2 regions of the Rahnella aceris genome follow, and region 1 is predicted to be linked to the other one. Evidence: predicted binding sites of a transcription regulator. Region 1 holds the regulator's gene; the other holds the start of a gene.
The links. The regulator Fur, encoded in region 1, represses iron uptake genes when iron is present. The targets are predictions, from matches to a motif close to ATAATAATGAGAACNACTATCAA.

Region 1 (7,779 bases):
CCGTCGGGAACTGCATGAGCTGCATGATGTGTTCAATCATGCTGCGTTTGCGACCTGTGTTGGTATTCGTAATAACCCAATACGGCGTTCCGGGAACGTGTTTAGGCTTGGTATGAATGCCGTTTTGCAGCAAGGTTTGCTGGTCACCGGCAAAGTAAGTCCGCGTGCGCCCGGTCAGAGAGTCGGTCGCCGTCGCAAATTCTTTAGGGTTCAGGGTATACAAGGTCGAGAGGATCAGCATAAAACGGTTAACCGCTTTAGTCTGTTCTGCGTATTCGTCGGACAGCAACAGTTCACGAACGGCGCGGACTTTATCACGCGACGTCGGTGCGGCGGCGGCGGCAGGTTTTTCCTGCGCGACAGTTCCGGCGATAACAGAAGTGGTCACTGGTACGGCAGGAGCGGTCTGACCGGCAGTAAACTTCAACATACGGCGTAAAATATCAGACGCACTTTCACCGATTGCTTGCGTGTGGCTGGCAATGTAGCGGTAGAGTTCTTCGTCAACCTCAATAGTTTTCATCTTTATCCAGTACTGTTTTTCTACTTAATTCATTCGAAAGGATTATACAAATTTCTACGCAGTAACAAACAGAGGAATTGCGCCGCGAAGTAAAATCCAGACAACTTCCCGATTTTGCTGCATGCAGGCTCCGGCCCGTTCTGCTCCTGGTAGTCAAATCCCGCTCAGGCATCTGGCAGAAACTTTCTGTTTTAAAAAATTATCCGCAAGTCATGATAACCTAATGAGATTGTTTATCTGTATGAACTTCTCTATGAAATTACATTATCGCCTGCAAGAATCTGAAGTCGCTGACAGCACTGCACTGCCGGTTTTGCTCATCCACGGATTGTTCGGCACCCTTGATAATCTGGGCATTCTGGCCCGGGACCTGAGACAACAGCATAACGTGTTACAGGTGGATTTGCGTAATCACGGCCAGTCAGGACGTTCTGATGAAATGTCTTACGCCGCCATGGCGCAGGATTTAGTGGAAACGCTGGATGCTGTTGGTTTCCAAAAAGTCATTGTGATCGGCCATTCAATGGGTGGGAAAGCGGCGATGGCGTTGACGGCACTGATCCCCGACCGTATCGAAAAGTTGATCGCCATTGATGTCGCGCCGGTGGATTATCACGTGCGTCGCCATGATGAGATTTTTGCGGCGATTAATGCCGTGACCGAGGCAGGACTCCGCGACCGTACCTCCGCTACCGAATGCATGCGCACGTATATAAAGGAAGACGGCGTGATCCAGTTCCTGCTCAAATCATTCCAGCAGGGAGAATGGCGCTTTAACGTGCCGGTGCTGCTCAGTGAATACGAAACTATTACCGGCTGGGAAGACGTGCCTCCGTGGGATCACCCGGCGCTGTTTATCCGTGGCGGGCTATCGCCGTATGTGCAGGATGAATATCGCGACGCGATTGCCCGACAATTTCCGCAGGCCAAAGCGCATGTGGTGGCGGGAGCCGGTCATTGGGTGCACGCGGAAAAACCCGATGCAGTACTGCGCGCGGTGCACCGTTTCATCGATGCGGCCTGAGGTTTAACATCCTGGGGATAAATTGTGCAAAAAGTCTGCACAACTTAAGAAGTTATCATGAAATCAGGGTAATCAGGCGTTGTGAACCCCTGGTGCGCCAGTGTATGATTGCGCGCTATAATTTTGCCGCCCCGTTTACTCACAGTGAGTCGCGGGAGGTGAATTGGGTCAGGGTTTCTTAGCCCGAAATGTGTGAAACGCTCGTCAGGAACCGGCTTGCGGTTTTCCGATGTAAAAACTTCCCTGGTTGTACCGCTACCTATGGCAAAAGAACAACTGGATCGCACGACGATTGATCTGTTCGCAGATGACCGTCGTCCGGGGCGTCCAAAAACAAATCCGCTATCCCGTGATGAACAGCTCAGGATCAATAAGCGCAACCAGTTACGCCGCGATAAAGCGAGCGGCCTGCGTCGTGTGGAGCTGAAAATGAATGCCGATGCTGTTGATATGCTCAATAAGCTGGCAGAAGAACGCAATATCAGTCGTAGCGAATTGATTGAAGAGATGCTGCTGTCGCATCTTAACGGTCATGAAGGCTGATTGAAAAGCGGGTAACCCTCTCAGGCTACCCGTTTGTTTTTTCTTACTTATTCCATATTAATTCACGTCTTCCTGCTCAGAACGTTTCCCAGTTTTCAGCACTTTTCGCCGAAAGCATGCTGGTATCCGGACGCAATAACGGTGCGGAAATTGACTTCCCCGGACGTGAACCGACGCTCGTCACGCTATCTTTAAGTTTGAACGTAGCAACGGCATTGTTCAGCAATGAAGCCTGCTCTTCCAGTGATACTGCAGCCTGCGACGCCTGTTCTACCAGCGCGGCGTTCTGCTGTGTGACGCTGTCCATTTCTGTGACGGCAACCGCCACCTGACTGATTCCTTTGCTTTGCTCATCGGATGCAGAGGCGATTTCCGCCATGATGTCAGTGACATGCGTAATTGAGCGCACCACTTCATTCATCGTCTGACCGGCGTTTTCAACCAATTTCGAACCGCTGTCGACGCGGGAAACCGATTCGCTGATGAGCTGCTCGATTTCTTTCGCCGCCTGCGCACTGCGTTGTGCAAGATTGCGCACTTCGCTGGCAACCACTGCAAAACCGCGCCCCTGCTCGCCCGCACGTGCCGCTTCGACGGCAGCATTCAGCGCCAGAATGTTGGTCTGGAAAGCGATGCTGTTAATCACAGAAGTGATTTCAGCAATTTTCTTCGAGCTGCCGGAGATATCTTTCATGGTGCTGACCACGTCTGCCACGATGTTGCCGCCCTTCTGCGCGGTGGTGGAAGCCTCCATCACCAGCTGGCTGGCGTGATGCGCGTTATCGGCATTGTGTTTAACGGTAGCCGTCAGTTCTTCCATGCTGGCAGCGGTTTCTTCCAGCGCCGACGCCTGTTCTTCCGTACGGGAAGACAAATCGTTGTTCCCGGCTGAAATTTCTGACGCGCCCTGATAGATGTGATTGGTGCAGTTGCGGATGGTCTGAACGGTATTGACCAGGCTCAACTGCATCTCGTTCAGCAACGGAATCAGCTTACCGGCGCAGTTTTTACCGAATTCTTCCAGATAAAACGTCAGATCGCCGCTGGCGATCACCGCGAAGTGACCGCGGATTTTATCCAGCGGCTTCACCAGCGCCATCACCAGATAACGGTCAGTCAGCAATAAAATCACCAGCCCGATACCAAATGCCGTCAGCAGAATCACTTTGCTAAATGACGTCAGATGGGTGGATTGCCGTTGTGCCGCATCAAAATCGACAGCGATCTGACCGCTGACTTTTTCCATTGATGAGCCAAAGCTGCGGCTCAGTGCAGGCACGGTGGAATTGGCTAGCTGGTTATAGGACTCCGTATTTTTGCTGCGGGCTGCGTCGAACAATGGCGTGACGCCCTGCGTGATCAGATTTTCCCAACTGGTGATTAATTCCTGCACGGAGGAATCTTCCAGCCCCGGATGCGGTGCCGCTTTAAAACTGGCCAGAGCCTGCGTCAGCCCGCTGAGTGATTGTTTGGCGGTATCAAAAATTTCCGGACCTTTTGACGGATCGGCCTGAAGCTGTGCCACGGCGCGGCTCAGGCGCGTCACGGTACGAAAATACTGATCATTTCCTTTATTGATCAGCGCCATATTGTTGACCAGCTCGGTACTATTTTTGGTATTTTGGGTCAGTGTGTCCAGTGAGGTGACGGTGTAAAGGGAAACACCTGCCCACATGACGCAAAAGATGCCAAGAATGGTTAATAAAGCGGCCCTGATGGTGATATTTTTTAAAAACTGCACGATATGCCTCTCTCGAAACATGTCTGTTTCTGGCCTGAGGATTGACGGGGATGCGGAGAATCAAGACAGGTAACCAGCAGGCAAGTGCCCCAGGACATGTTTGAACACCTCTCCGGGCATCGATTTCTTTATTATGTTGAGATTGCTCCCGAATCATCTATCGGCGGAATGTTCTCGAAATTTAGTATTGTGACAACTTATTTCTCAAACTTGCTTTTGACCTCATTAACCCTGAGGTTAATTCGCCGCAGGTGAAAGCACACAAAGGCGATAACACATAAAAATATTGCCCGATAAACTTATTTCCCAGTTAAGAAGGCGAGCAGAAGCATATTCTCCGCCGCACGAGTTTGCTATCATCTGCATTATTATTGCCTGCGTTGCAGAGCACTTCATTGAGAACAAGAGGTTAGGTAATCTTATGGCCGTTGTAGGTATCTTCTTTGGATCCGATACAGGTAACACCGAAAACATCGCAAAAATGATCCAGAAGCAATTGGGTAAAGATGTTGCAGAGGTGCATGACATTGCGAAGAGCAGCAAAGAGGATCTGGAAAAATTCGATATTTTGCTTATCGGCATTCCAACCTGGTATTACGGTGAAGCGCAGTGTGACTGGGACGACTTTTTCCCAACGCTGGAAGAGATAGATTTCGAAGGTAAGCTGGTGGCACTGTTTGGTTGCGGTGACCAGGAAGACTACGCCGAATATTTCTGCGATGCGCTGGGCACCGTGCGCGATATCATTGAGCCACGCGGCGCAGTGATTGTCGGACATTGGCCTACCGAAGGTTACCACTTTGAAGCATCTAAAGGCCTGGCGGATGATAAGCACTTCATAGGACTGGCAATTGACGAAGATCGTCAGCCCGAACTGACCAGCGAACGTGTTGATGCCTGGGTGAAACAGATCACAGAAGAACTTAGCCTTTCTGAAATTATTGGCTAAAAACCCTGTTGGCCCTGAGGATTTATTCTACAATTGAAGGGCCAAACTATTACTGAAATTAACAATTTAACTGCTACAAAATTGTAACTTTCGGTCGTATCAAGGTACACTGAGTTCCTCTGTTTTTTCTATTGATCAAGTCGTTGCATTCCAAATGTGACCGGCAATTTGTGATCTTTATTAACAGGCTGTCGTTGACGAGAATTGGCACATTGCGTTAAACGAAGAGACTAAACGAATAATTTTGTGCCGCCGATGCCACAGGCTGCATGCCTCAACTTGATTAGCACATAGTAACAGGACTGAATCCGCATGACTGACAACAACACCGCACTGAAGAAAGCCGGCTTAAAAGTCACGCTTCCGCGCCTCAAAATCCTGGAAGTGCTGCAAGCGCCGGAAGGTCATCACGTTAGTGCGGAAGATCTTTACAAGCAACTGATTGATATGGGTGAAGAAATTGGCCTGGCGACGGTTTACCGCGTTCTGAACCAGTTTGACGACGCCGGTATTGTCACCCGTCATAACTTCGAAGGCGGCAAGTCCGTATTCGAACTGACCCAGCAACATCACCATGACCACCTGATCTGTCTGGATTGCGGTCGTGTGATCGAATTCCGTGACGAATATATTGAAGGTCGTCAGCGTGAGATTGCTAAGAAACACGGTATCAAGCTCACCAACCACAGCCTGTATTTGTACGGTCACTGTGAAGCAGGCGATTGCCGCGAAGATGACTCTTTGCACAACGATAAACCTGCGCAGTAATCTGCACAGGCTTTGACTAAATTAACCGCTGAAAAGCGGTTTTTTTATGTCTGATATCGACGCAGATTGAGCCCGGATAGCAGGCATAAAAAACCCCGGCAAGCCGGGGTATGTTTCGCTGCTGAGATTCACGACTTAGGTGAATTGTTCGTTTTTATTTCCTGCCAGATTTTCCCGCAATCAGCAGCATATGCCTGACCGTCGCCAGTTTTACGCGCCGTCAGACATCGCTGGTAATCCAACACACGTACCGTTTCTTGTTCCGCAAATTGCTGGTGGGCTTTTTCCTGTTTCAGTTTATTCAGTAACACCTCGCAGGATGCCAGTTTGTCCGGATTGCCTTCTGACGTATTGATACAGGCACGGTAATCTTCCCGCGTTTGGGATATTTGTGCCTGATCGGCGGTGGGTGCACAACCGGCCAGCAAAACAGCCGAAACCATGATCATCAGTACTTTATTCATCGACATAGCGACCTCAGAAAATAGTAAATGGAGCGATAACGATGAATTTCACGTCTTTTTCATCCTGGAAAATGTTGCCGTAACCGCCGCCCCAGCTCGGAATATCCGAATGGTTGTCGTACTGGGTGTAATGCAGTTTGAACAACGTCCCTTTGGCGCGCCCTTCCTGAATGGTGTACAGCGCATCCAGGCTCCATGCGCTTTCTTTCAGACGCTGGCTCTGGTCATAAGCGGCGTTGGTGCTCGGTTTGGCATCCCAGGCATAGACGTACGAACCACCGACCGCGAAGCCCGGTAAATCCCATTTCGCCAGATCATACAATACGCCTGCATATACTGCTTTTTCACCGTTGGCGTTGAAGTCCGAGCGGTTGTCCCACCACACATCAAGACGGCCGTTTGAGGAAGAATAAGTCGGGGTCATGCGCTGCAGGAAGTAGCCCTGATTCCCTTCCGCTTTCACCATCGTCCCTTCCAGACGCCAGTTAAACTGCCCGGTGGTATAGCCAAAGGTCAGTGCCTGCAACCATGCCAGACCGTCATACAGACTGTTCGGATCATTCTTGTCACTGATGCGGTCTTCTGCACCATAGAACTGATAGCTGGTGGTCAGCGGATTGCCCAGCAGATCCATTTTGTACGAGGCCTTAGCAAAGTACTGATCGACATAACTTTCAGCCTGGCCAAATGCGCCTTCCAGTACGAAGTCATTTTTAAAATCATATTTCGCACCGAGCGAATGAATATAAGAAACGCCGGTTTTCTTGTCATTCTGGCGGAAATCATCCATTTCCAGATGCCACGGCGATTTATATTCATCAGCCCACATATAGGAGAAACTCAGTTCACCCGGGTCACCGAAATCGTGTTTATAACCGGCTTCCGCACCGCGATACGTACCCGGCATAAAGCTCCAGTGCGGTGCGATCAGCGTCTGTCCGGTAGGCTGAATATACCCTGCGTGCCCCCAGAATCCGCCGTATTTGAATTTACCGGCTGCCTTATAAAGACTGACCCCACTTTTATCCCCGGAGTAATCTTCGTCGTAGGCGCGGTTGCTGTTGGAAAAGGCGATTTCGTTGGGATGGCCGCTCTCGCTGCTCTCAGCCATTTCAATCGCCGTAAAGGCTGCGATATCAATACCAAACATGTCCCAGGCATAGCCGGAAGAAAAATCGAGGTTCAGGTTAGCGGTAGAATGCGAAAGGTTGGTTGTATAGTCTTTGTAGTGGTCACTCGCCGGATCCATGTCCTTGCGGTCACGTTCACGCTGCCAGTAGTACACACCGCCGGTCAGTGTGGAATCATCAATAAAACCGGCTGCTTTGGTCTCTTGTGAAAACATCATTCCGCCACCCAGTAAGGTGCCGGCGAGAGAATACATGGCAGGTTTCAGGTAAGCCGATCCCCTGCCCCTGTTACGGCGCTTGTGCATAGAGATTCCTCATGTTGACTAAAAAAACGAGCAAAACCCAAACGGGTATAAAAAGCGGTCGCCAGAGGCGTAACCGGTTAAATCAACATCAAGAGTATTTTTCGCGACGCGAATTATCAATGAGTAATTAATCATTAATTATCGAAATATGACAAAGTGCACATAAAGATGAAAAAGCATTACAGAGGTATGCAGGAAAGGATTAAAGCAATGGACTATAATAATATATAATTAAAACATACGATTAAACAAAATCATCTTACAGTTTAAACGTTTCAGCAATATGAACGGCTGTGGCACAACGTTTTAAAAGTAAGCATAGGAAATACATT
Region 2 (7,779 bases), on a different contig from region 1:
TCTAATCCGCTGGCGGTCTGAAAAGTAATGGAGATTTCCGGGCCGGTATCCGCCCAGACCTGTAACAGCAAAAACAAACCCACTGATGCCGCTATGGCGGGCACCAGCCAGATCAGCGAGGGGCGAAAACGGCGCGGGACAATGTCCGGCGGGGGTGAAGCGTGTTCAGTCATTATTCTGATTTTCCCAGAGCAAACGCGGGTCGAACTTCAGGGCAGCCAGCAGGGTGAAGATCACCACTGCGCCAAAAAAAACAATACCGATGCGCGGTTCGGCAGTGCTGAGGCCGGGGAACTGCACCAGCGCTGCGATCATCGCGACCACCATCACATCGAGCATCGACCAGTAACCGATATGTTCCGTCAGGCGGAACAGGCGCGAGCGACGAAGCTGACCGGAAGCGGGACGTCGTTGTACCGCGATCAGCAGCCCGCCGAGGATCAGGAACTTGGCACACGGCACGACAATGCTGGCGGTAAAAATGATTGCTGCGATGATGTAATCACCGGCATCCCAGAACCCGGCAATACCGCCCAGAATGGTGCTTTCACTGCCGCGACCGGCAAAACTGTTGTACATCACCGGCAGTAAATTGGCGGGCAGATACAGCAACAGCCCGGTGAGCAGCAATGCCCATGACTGGCTGAGGCTGTCCGGCAATCGCGGATGCAGCGGCGCATGGCAGCGCGGACACGGCAACGCCCGCACGCCAGGCACCTGTTCGCAGACCAGTCCGCAGACATGACAGCGCACGATGCCCTGCGTTAATGCGTGCGGAACCGGCGTCATTCGCGCTGGCCTTTCAGCGTTTTGAGGCTCCACAGCGGGTGGAAATCCTGATGGTTGATCACCGGCAATAACAGGCACAACCCGAGCAGCGCCCATGTACCGGGGCCGGGGGTGATTTGCACCAGTCCCGAGAGTTTGATGGCGGCGATAAGAATGCTCAGCAACGCCACTTCCGCCATGCTCCAGGGCGCCAGCCCGGCCAGCAAACGCATCGCAGAAGCGAGCCCCGGCGCGGCTTTTTTCCGGCAGGCGTGCCATAACACCCAACCCAATAAGAGAATTTGCAGACACGGACAGACGATGATCAGCATGGCCAGCGGAATGGCCAGTGGCGATGCGTAGCTGTACGCCAGCGCCATCGCGGTTTGCCACAACGTTGCCGCCTGCACCTGACCATGAAACTGAATTTCCAGCACCGGAAAGGCATTGGCGATAATGAAAAACAGCGCGGCGGTAACCGTCAGCGCAAACCATTGTTCCAGACTCAGCCAGCTTCCCCGATACAGTACGGCACGGCAACGCTGGCAATGTGCGGCCTCGCCGGACCGCACAGGTTTTCGGGTATACAGACTGTCGCAATGTTTGCAAACGACCTGCTGCGGATAGATTTTCATGGTGATGTCCTGTGTCCTGCCGTCACTTATTTCAGTTGTGCCTGCAACTGTTCCGCGCCTTTATCCAGCCCGGTTTCGGCCGCACTCAGCGCACCCCAGGTCGCGCCAATGTTCAGCGAGTTCGGGTATTGCTTCGCGATATAAGCCTTCAGCAACTGATTGGAGGGGGCGTCATAAATTTCCACCGCATAACTCACGGAGCCGGTGAATGAACCCTGTTTGCCGCGCACTGACTGCACGATGTTGTACGGCCCGCCCATCAGATCAAAGCGGGTGAACGTGCCCAGAAACGCGGTGGTGGTTTGCGCGCCGGTGAGCGTCAGCCGGATACGTAAGGTGCCTGGGGTAATAGCGTTCGTCAGCGGGAAACGCCCGCCGACACTTTTGCCGAACTGCTGCTGCATGTACGCCGCCAGTTGCTGTTTTTGCTCCGCCGTGACGTCATCAAACTGGGCATCCTTGCCCTGATAAATCACCACCGGATCGAGGATCGCGCGGCTGTATTTATTCCAGTCCGTCGGGGTGTTGTAGCTGTATGCGATATGGCCTGAATCGTCCTGGGTATCAGGTTTCATTTGTGGAGAAGAGGTGACCCCGGTGTAGGGCACAGGCTGGGTACTCGCGCACCCGGTGAGAAAACCCAAAGAAATCAAAGCCGCCAGAGAATAGCCGTGAACGGATGCAGACATTTTTCCTACCTTTTTAAGAATCGTCGCGGGACGTCGGTTTCGGTTTATTTCAAAACCGTACGGTACGGTTCATTTATGGAGTAATAAAATTCCCATGTCAAGAAAATGTACAGGTGGGTTTAGTTTTGAGGAGAAGGTCACAAGGCGTAAAAAAGGCGTCATGTTTGCACATGACGCCTTTGATGTTGTCCGTTCGGGCGTTATCGGTTAGAAATCGACGTTCACGCCCAACTGGAAGCTGCGACCCGGCATCACAGCCAGCGCTTTGTTGTACTCATCCTGATTGGTGGTTTCGGTCAGGGTGCGGCTGCTCAGATAATCCCAGTATTTGCGGTCGGTGATGTTATAAACGCCACCGCTGAGTTTCACGTTCTTCGCGACTTTCCAGTAGGCCGTTGCATCCACCATACCGTAGCCCGGCACATTCATGTATTCGGTGGTGGAACCCGTGATTGGCGTCCCGGCATTGGTGTAGCTCTGGCGGCTGGTCGCTTCGGCTTTTTTACCTTTCACGAAGGTGGCGGTCAGGGCGGTGCCGTAGATGCCGGATGGCGCATCCCATGCCACGCCAGCCACAAACTTCATTGGCGGCACGCTGTCGAGGTCAACATATTTGTCGCCATCGTAGCTGGATTTCGATTCACCCTTGGCATAACCCAGTGCGAAGGTGGTGCTCAGGCCATCAACGCTGCTGAACCAGGTACCGTAGTTAATTTTGGTACTCAGATCGCCACCGTAGATAAAGGCTTCATCGCGGTTTTCTGCCTGATAAATCGTATAAATATTGGAGGGCACATTGGTGAACATACCCGGGCTGCCCGCGCGGGTGTAACGGGTGTTAGCAATGAAGTTTTTGTAGGTGTTATAGAAGAGAGAAGTCTTGAAGGTCACGCCTTCCGTGGCTTCGCCTTTCATGCCCCATTCAAAGTTATTGCTGGTTTCGGTTTTCAGATTAGTGTTACCGATCAGCGCGTACTGACCACGGCCTGCGTAGTTAGAACCGAGGTTCCAGGATCCGTAAAGCTGGCTGGCATCCGGGAACTGGGCACCGCGCTGGTACTGCAGGTAAGTCATCAGCTTAGGGGTGATGTCATAGGTGAAGGCCAGTGATGGCAGGGCCTGTGTATCGGAGTTGGCTTTACCGTACAGGGTGGAAACCTGATCTTCAGAAACAATGCTGTTGGACAAGTCTGACAGGTTTTCTGCCTTGGTATTCTGATACGCGACACGCACCGCAGGCACCACAGAGAAGTTATGGCCGTCGAGGTCAAACTTAATGGTGTCTTGCAGGAAGCCGCCGAGGATATACGTCCGGCTGTTAGCTTCCGGCTGCATGATAGTCGTGAAAGCACTTTGATCCGGGCTTTCGCGGAATGGACGTTCAGTGTTGGACACGCGGCCGTTGATACCGGCACTCAGCTCATGGCGACCCAGCGTTTTTAGCCAGCTGGTCTCCGCGCCGTAAGTGTTCACGTCATAGTTTGAGTAGACGTTCATCATCTGCTTACTTTCGTTTGGCAGATAGGTGTTGTCGTGTGCCTGAGTGTACTGGTAATACACTTTCGAGACGATGGCATCCACGTAATCGTTGAATGGCGTCCATTCATCTTTCAGGCTCGCGCCCCAGCGGCGGGTGTTACTTTGCTGTTGTGCGGTACCCAGAATCGCGCTGCCAGCATTGTTCCAGGTATCGTAATGGGTGTGGTTCACTTTCTCGTAGTAATCGAGGGTGCCGGTGATTTTATGCGCATCATTCGGCTGCCAGATGACCGACGTCATAATGGCGTCAGAGTGCCAGTTGGCCGGATACGCATCGAGCGTATCGCTGTTGTTGCTGGTTTCCTGGCCGTCGCGGCGGCTGATGGCGATCAGGCCCCGCAGGGTTTCGTCACCGGCGGCAGCGGTGATGCCGTTGTGCCAGGAACGATCCGAAGAATCATAATCAGACTGGTAACCGAAATAGACTTCCTTGCCCGGACGCAGGTAATCGTCGGCAGATTTTGGCAGGAAGGAAACGGCACCGCCGATGGAGGTGTTGGCGCGATCGGCTGATGTGGCGCCGGATTCAATATCCACCTGACCGTAAATATACGGGTCGATGTAATCGCGGCCAATACCAAAGGTATTCAGGCCCGCACGGCTGACGTAGCTGCGCCCGGTAGCGTTTGGCTGCGGAATACCGTCGACGTCAATACCGACGCGGTTGCTTTCCAGGCCACGGATGTTATAGCCGGTATAACCGCTGCGGTCGAAGCCGCTTTTGCCATTGCCGGAGCCGCCACTCGCGCCGGTCGCGGTGATCAGCGGCTCATAACGCATGATAGTGCCGAAATCATTACCGCCTTTTCGCTGCATTTCTGCCGCCGTGATGGTGGTTTTCGAGCCTGGTTTTTTATCCGGCATCGTTTCGGTGACAGTCATGACTTCTTCATTGTTCTGCGCCAGATCCTGCGCGGTACGCACCGCCGGTTTTTTTTTGATGGCTTCAGAAGATTGCGTATTGCTTGCTGTGAGATCGGTATTGTCTTTAACGGCTTCCGCTGCATTTACGTTAAAGGTGGTGGTGAGAATCGTCCCCATGAAAATGACGTTTTTCACCAAACCCTGCTGTGTAAAGGATTTGAACATTTGTTATAAGTCCTGGACTAATTTTTTTAAGTTCTGCTCGCATTTACTGCCTTTCGACAAATCAGACGCGCTGGTCATCTGCATGCAATTCTTCCGTGAAAAGGCCATTGTCCTTATAAAATATGGGTTTATTTAACATCCGCACCCATTTCGGCTTCGTGAGAATGATAATGATACTGATAATTGTTATCAACAAAATGATAAAAAAAATGTAGTTCTTAACGAAATCTTTGCAATTCGTCTTTCGAAACGGGCCAGGGGGGCGCGGCTTTACAAGCCGGAAAGGCATGGTTAGAGTGGGTATAAATAGAAACTGTACCGTACAGTTAAGGAGCGAAAATGAAGGTACGTACCGAGGCCAGAAGGGATGCCATTGTGGATGCCGCGGCGGAATTATTTCAGGAGTGCGGCTACGAGCGTGCTTCGATGAATGAGCTTGCCCGGCGGCTTGGCGGATCAAAAGCCACACTTTACAATTACTTTCCCTCCAAAGAATCGCTGCTGGTGGCGGTGGTTAAAGCCTACGCCACCGGGCATCTTTCCGATGCCGTTGACGGGCTTTCCGCCCCCTTGCCTGATCTGCCGCTGGAAACGGTGCTGACCCGTTTTGGTGAAAGAATGTTGCTGGTGCTGACCAACGACGGTACCGCGCTGGCGGTATACCGGATGGTGATTGCCGAAGCCGGGCGTTCTGACATCGGTATGTTGTTTCACGATGCCGGTCCGGGTGAAGCCATCGAATCACTGGCGGCATTTTTAGCGCTGGCGATGCAAAAAGGGCAACTCGGCAATGCTGATGCCGATTTGCGCGCGCGCCAGTTTCTGGCGCTGGTGACGGCGCAAACCAATATGCGTTTGTACCAGAGCGACCCTGCGCCACTGGACGTCATCGAGATCAAGCAACTGGTGAAAAACGCCGTCGAGATGTTCCTGTACGGCGCCGTGCGCTAGCCATTCTTCCTCCGGCCACTGCAATCCGAAGCCATCCACCGCGATGGCTTTTTTGTTTTTCCTTACACTTTCCGGGATTGCGGAAAACATGACTAAGATATATCTTTCAGCAAACCTTATCGCAAAAGAGAGAACGTGATGGCACAACATCGCACTGAAACCCCTGCCGCAAACCTGCCGGTCCGGGTCAAAAACGAACTGGTTTTCCGTCATATCACGGTAAAAAGCAGTGAAACGATTTCCGGCTGTTTTAAACGCATTGTATTAAACGGCGACGAGCTGACCGGGTTTACGTCACGCGGCTTCGATGACCACATCAAACTGTTTTTCCCGGCGAATCCGGGGGATGCCATTACACCACCCGCTGCAACCGAAGAAGGGATTGTGTGGGGCGAAGGGCCGCGTCCGCTGAACCGCGAATACACGCCGCTGCATTACGATGCACAGACCAACGAACTGACGCTGGATTTCTATATTCACGACGGGGGTGTCGCCAGCGAATGGGCGGCTGATGCGAAGCCGGGCGATAAACTGATCATCGGCGGGCCACGTGGTTCACTGATCATCCCGACCACCTATAAATGGCAGTTGTATGTCTGCGATGAAACCGGTCTTCCGGCGGTGAAACGCCGTCTGCGTGAGCTGAAACAGGCGGCGTCTGACGCCAAAATCACCGTGCTGGTGAAAGTGAAAGACGTGAGTTGCGTCAGCTATTTAGATGATGAACAAGACTTCAACATCGAATGGATTGTCAGCGATGAGCACAACGGTTATCAGGAAGATGACGCGGCGGTTAAAAAACTGAAAAGCCTGCCGCTGCCGGAAAGCGATTACTACATCTGGGTCACCGGTGAAGGGAAATTCGCCAAAGGGCTGAATGATTATTTCGTGGAAACCCGTGGATTGGATGCGAACCTGGTGCGTTGTGTGGCCTATTGGCATAATAAATAACGATGATGAATCATAAACACCGCCGCGAAAGAATGTTCGAAACGGGGGATATCCGCCTGCTGATGCTGCATTTTTTGCAGCGGCGTCCCGCCCACGGTTATGAGCTGATCAAGGCCATCGAAGAATTATCCAAAGGTGAATACACGCCGAGCGCCAGTATCATTTATCCGAACCTGACCTTTTTAGAAGAACAGGGGTTGATTTCGGCCAGCCAGGAAGAGGGCGGTAAGAAGCAATATGCGATTACACCGGAAGGTTCGCAATCGCTGGCTGAACAGGGAGAACTGCTCGGCTCAGTGACGGAAAAACTGCATTCGCTGGCGATTTTATCCAACAATCGCAGCATTCCTGAAATGCAGCGCGCGATAAACAATATCCGCATGGCGCTGAACCTGCGGCTGGCGAAAGGCCCCATCGGACAGGAGACACTGTATAAAATCACCGATGCGTTAGACCGGGCGACAAAAGAAATCGAGCGCAGTTAGCCGTACCTCAGAAAGCAAAAAGCCTCCGGATGGAGGCTTTACTGTCCCGGTATTGTCACTTATCTTCCGGCCACGGGGTCAGTATTTCATAACCATCTTTCGTCACCGCAATCATATGTTCCCATTGTGCGGACAACGAATGATCTTTAGTCACCACGGTCCAGCCATCGGGCAGGACTTTGTTTTGTTTTTTACCGGCATTGAGCATCGGTTCGATGGTAAATAACATGCCTTCCTGCAATACCAGCCCGTGACCTTGCTCGCCATAATGCAGCACCTGCGGATCTTCGTGATAACCCATGCCGATGCCGTGGCCGCAATACTCTTCCACAATGGAAAACCCTTCGCGTTTCGCCACCGCAGCAATCGCAAAGCCGACGTCGCCGAGCGTTGCGCCGGGACGTACCACTGCAATACCGGCCATCATTGCTTCATAGGTGGTATCCACCAGACGGCGCGCCATAATGCCGGGTTCACCGGCGTAATACATACGGCTGGTATCGCCGTACCAGCCGTCTTTGATCAGCGCCACGTCGATGTTAACAATATCGCCTTTTTTCAGCGCCTTATCGGAAGGAATGCCGTGACAAATCACGTGGTTGACGGAGGTGCAGGTGGTTTTCTGATAGCCGTGATAACCGATATTGGCCGGGATCGCCTGCAATTCGTTGA

Region 2: the regulator Fur is predicted to act here: its motif matches at 4,891-4,913, upstream of GW591_RS16015 (TonB-dependent receptor domain-containing protein).

What each region holds. Positions count from the first base shown of each region.
Region 1 covers NZ_JAADJV010000001.1:2,338,295-2,346,073, forward strand. Annotated here, with positions in the region: gene seqA (replication initiation negative regulator SeqA) at 1-523, opposite strand, end outside; gene ybfF (esterase) at 765-1,547, shown strand; gene ybfE (LexA regulated protein) at 1,809-2,090, shown strand; gene GW591_RS10715 (methyl-accepting chemotaxis protein) at 2,167-3,831, opposite strand; gene fldA (flavodoxin FldA) at 4,253-4,780, shown strand; gene fur (ferric iron uptake transcriptional regulator) at 5,093-5,548, shown strand; gene chiQ (ChiQ/YbfN family lipoprotein) at 5,677-6,012, opposite strand; gene chiP (chitoporin ChiP) at 6,026-7,396, opposite strand.
Region 2 covers NZ_JAADJV010000003.1:109,226-117,004, forward strand. Annotated here, with positions in the region: gene GW591_RS15995 (PqiB family protein) at 1-173, opposite strand, end outside; gene GW591_RS16000 (paraquat-inducible protein A) at 166-789, opposite strand; gene GW591_RS16005 (paraquat-inducible protein A) at 786-1,403, opposite strand; gene GW591_RS16010 (DUF3313 domain-containing protein) at 1,430-2,092, opposite strand; gene GW591_RS16015 (TonB-dependent receptor domain-containing protein) at 2,300-4,672, opposite strand; gene GW591_RS16020 (TetR/AcrR family transcriptional regulator) at 5,060-5,671, shown strand; gene GW591_RS16025 (siderophore-interacting protein) at 5,810-6,622, shown strand; gene GW591_RS16030 (PadR family transcriptional regulator) at 6,625-7,107, shown strand; gene map (type I methionyl aminopeptidase) at 7,163-7,779, opposite strand, start outside.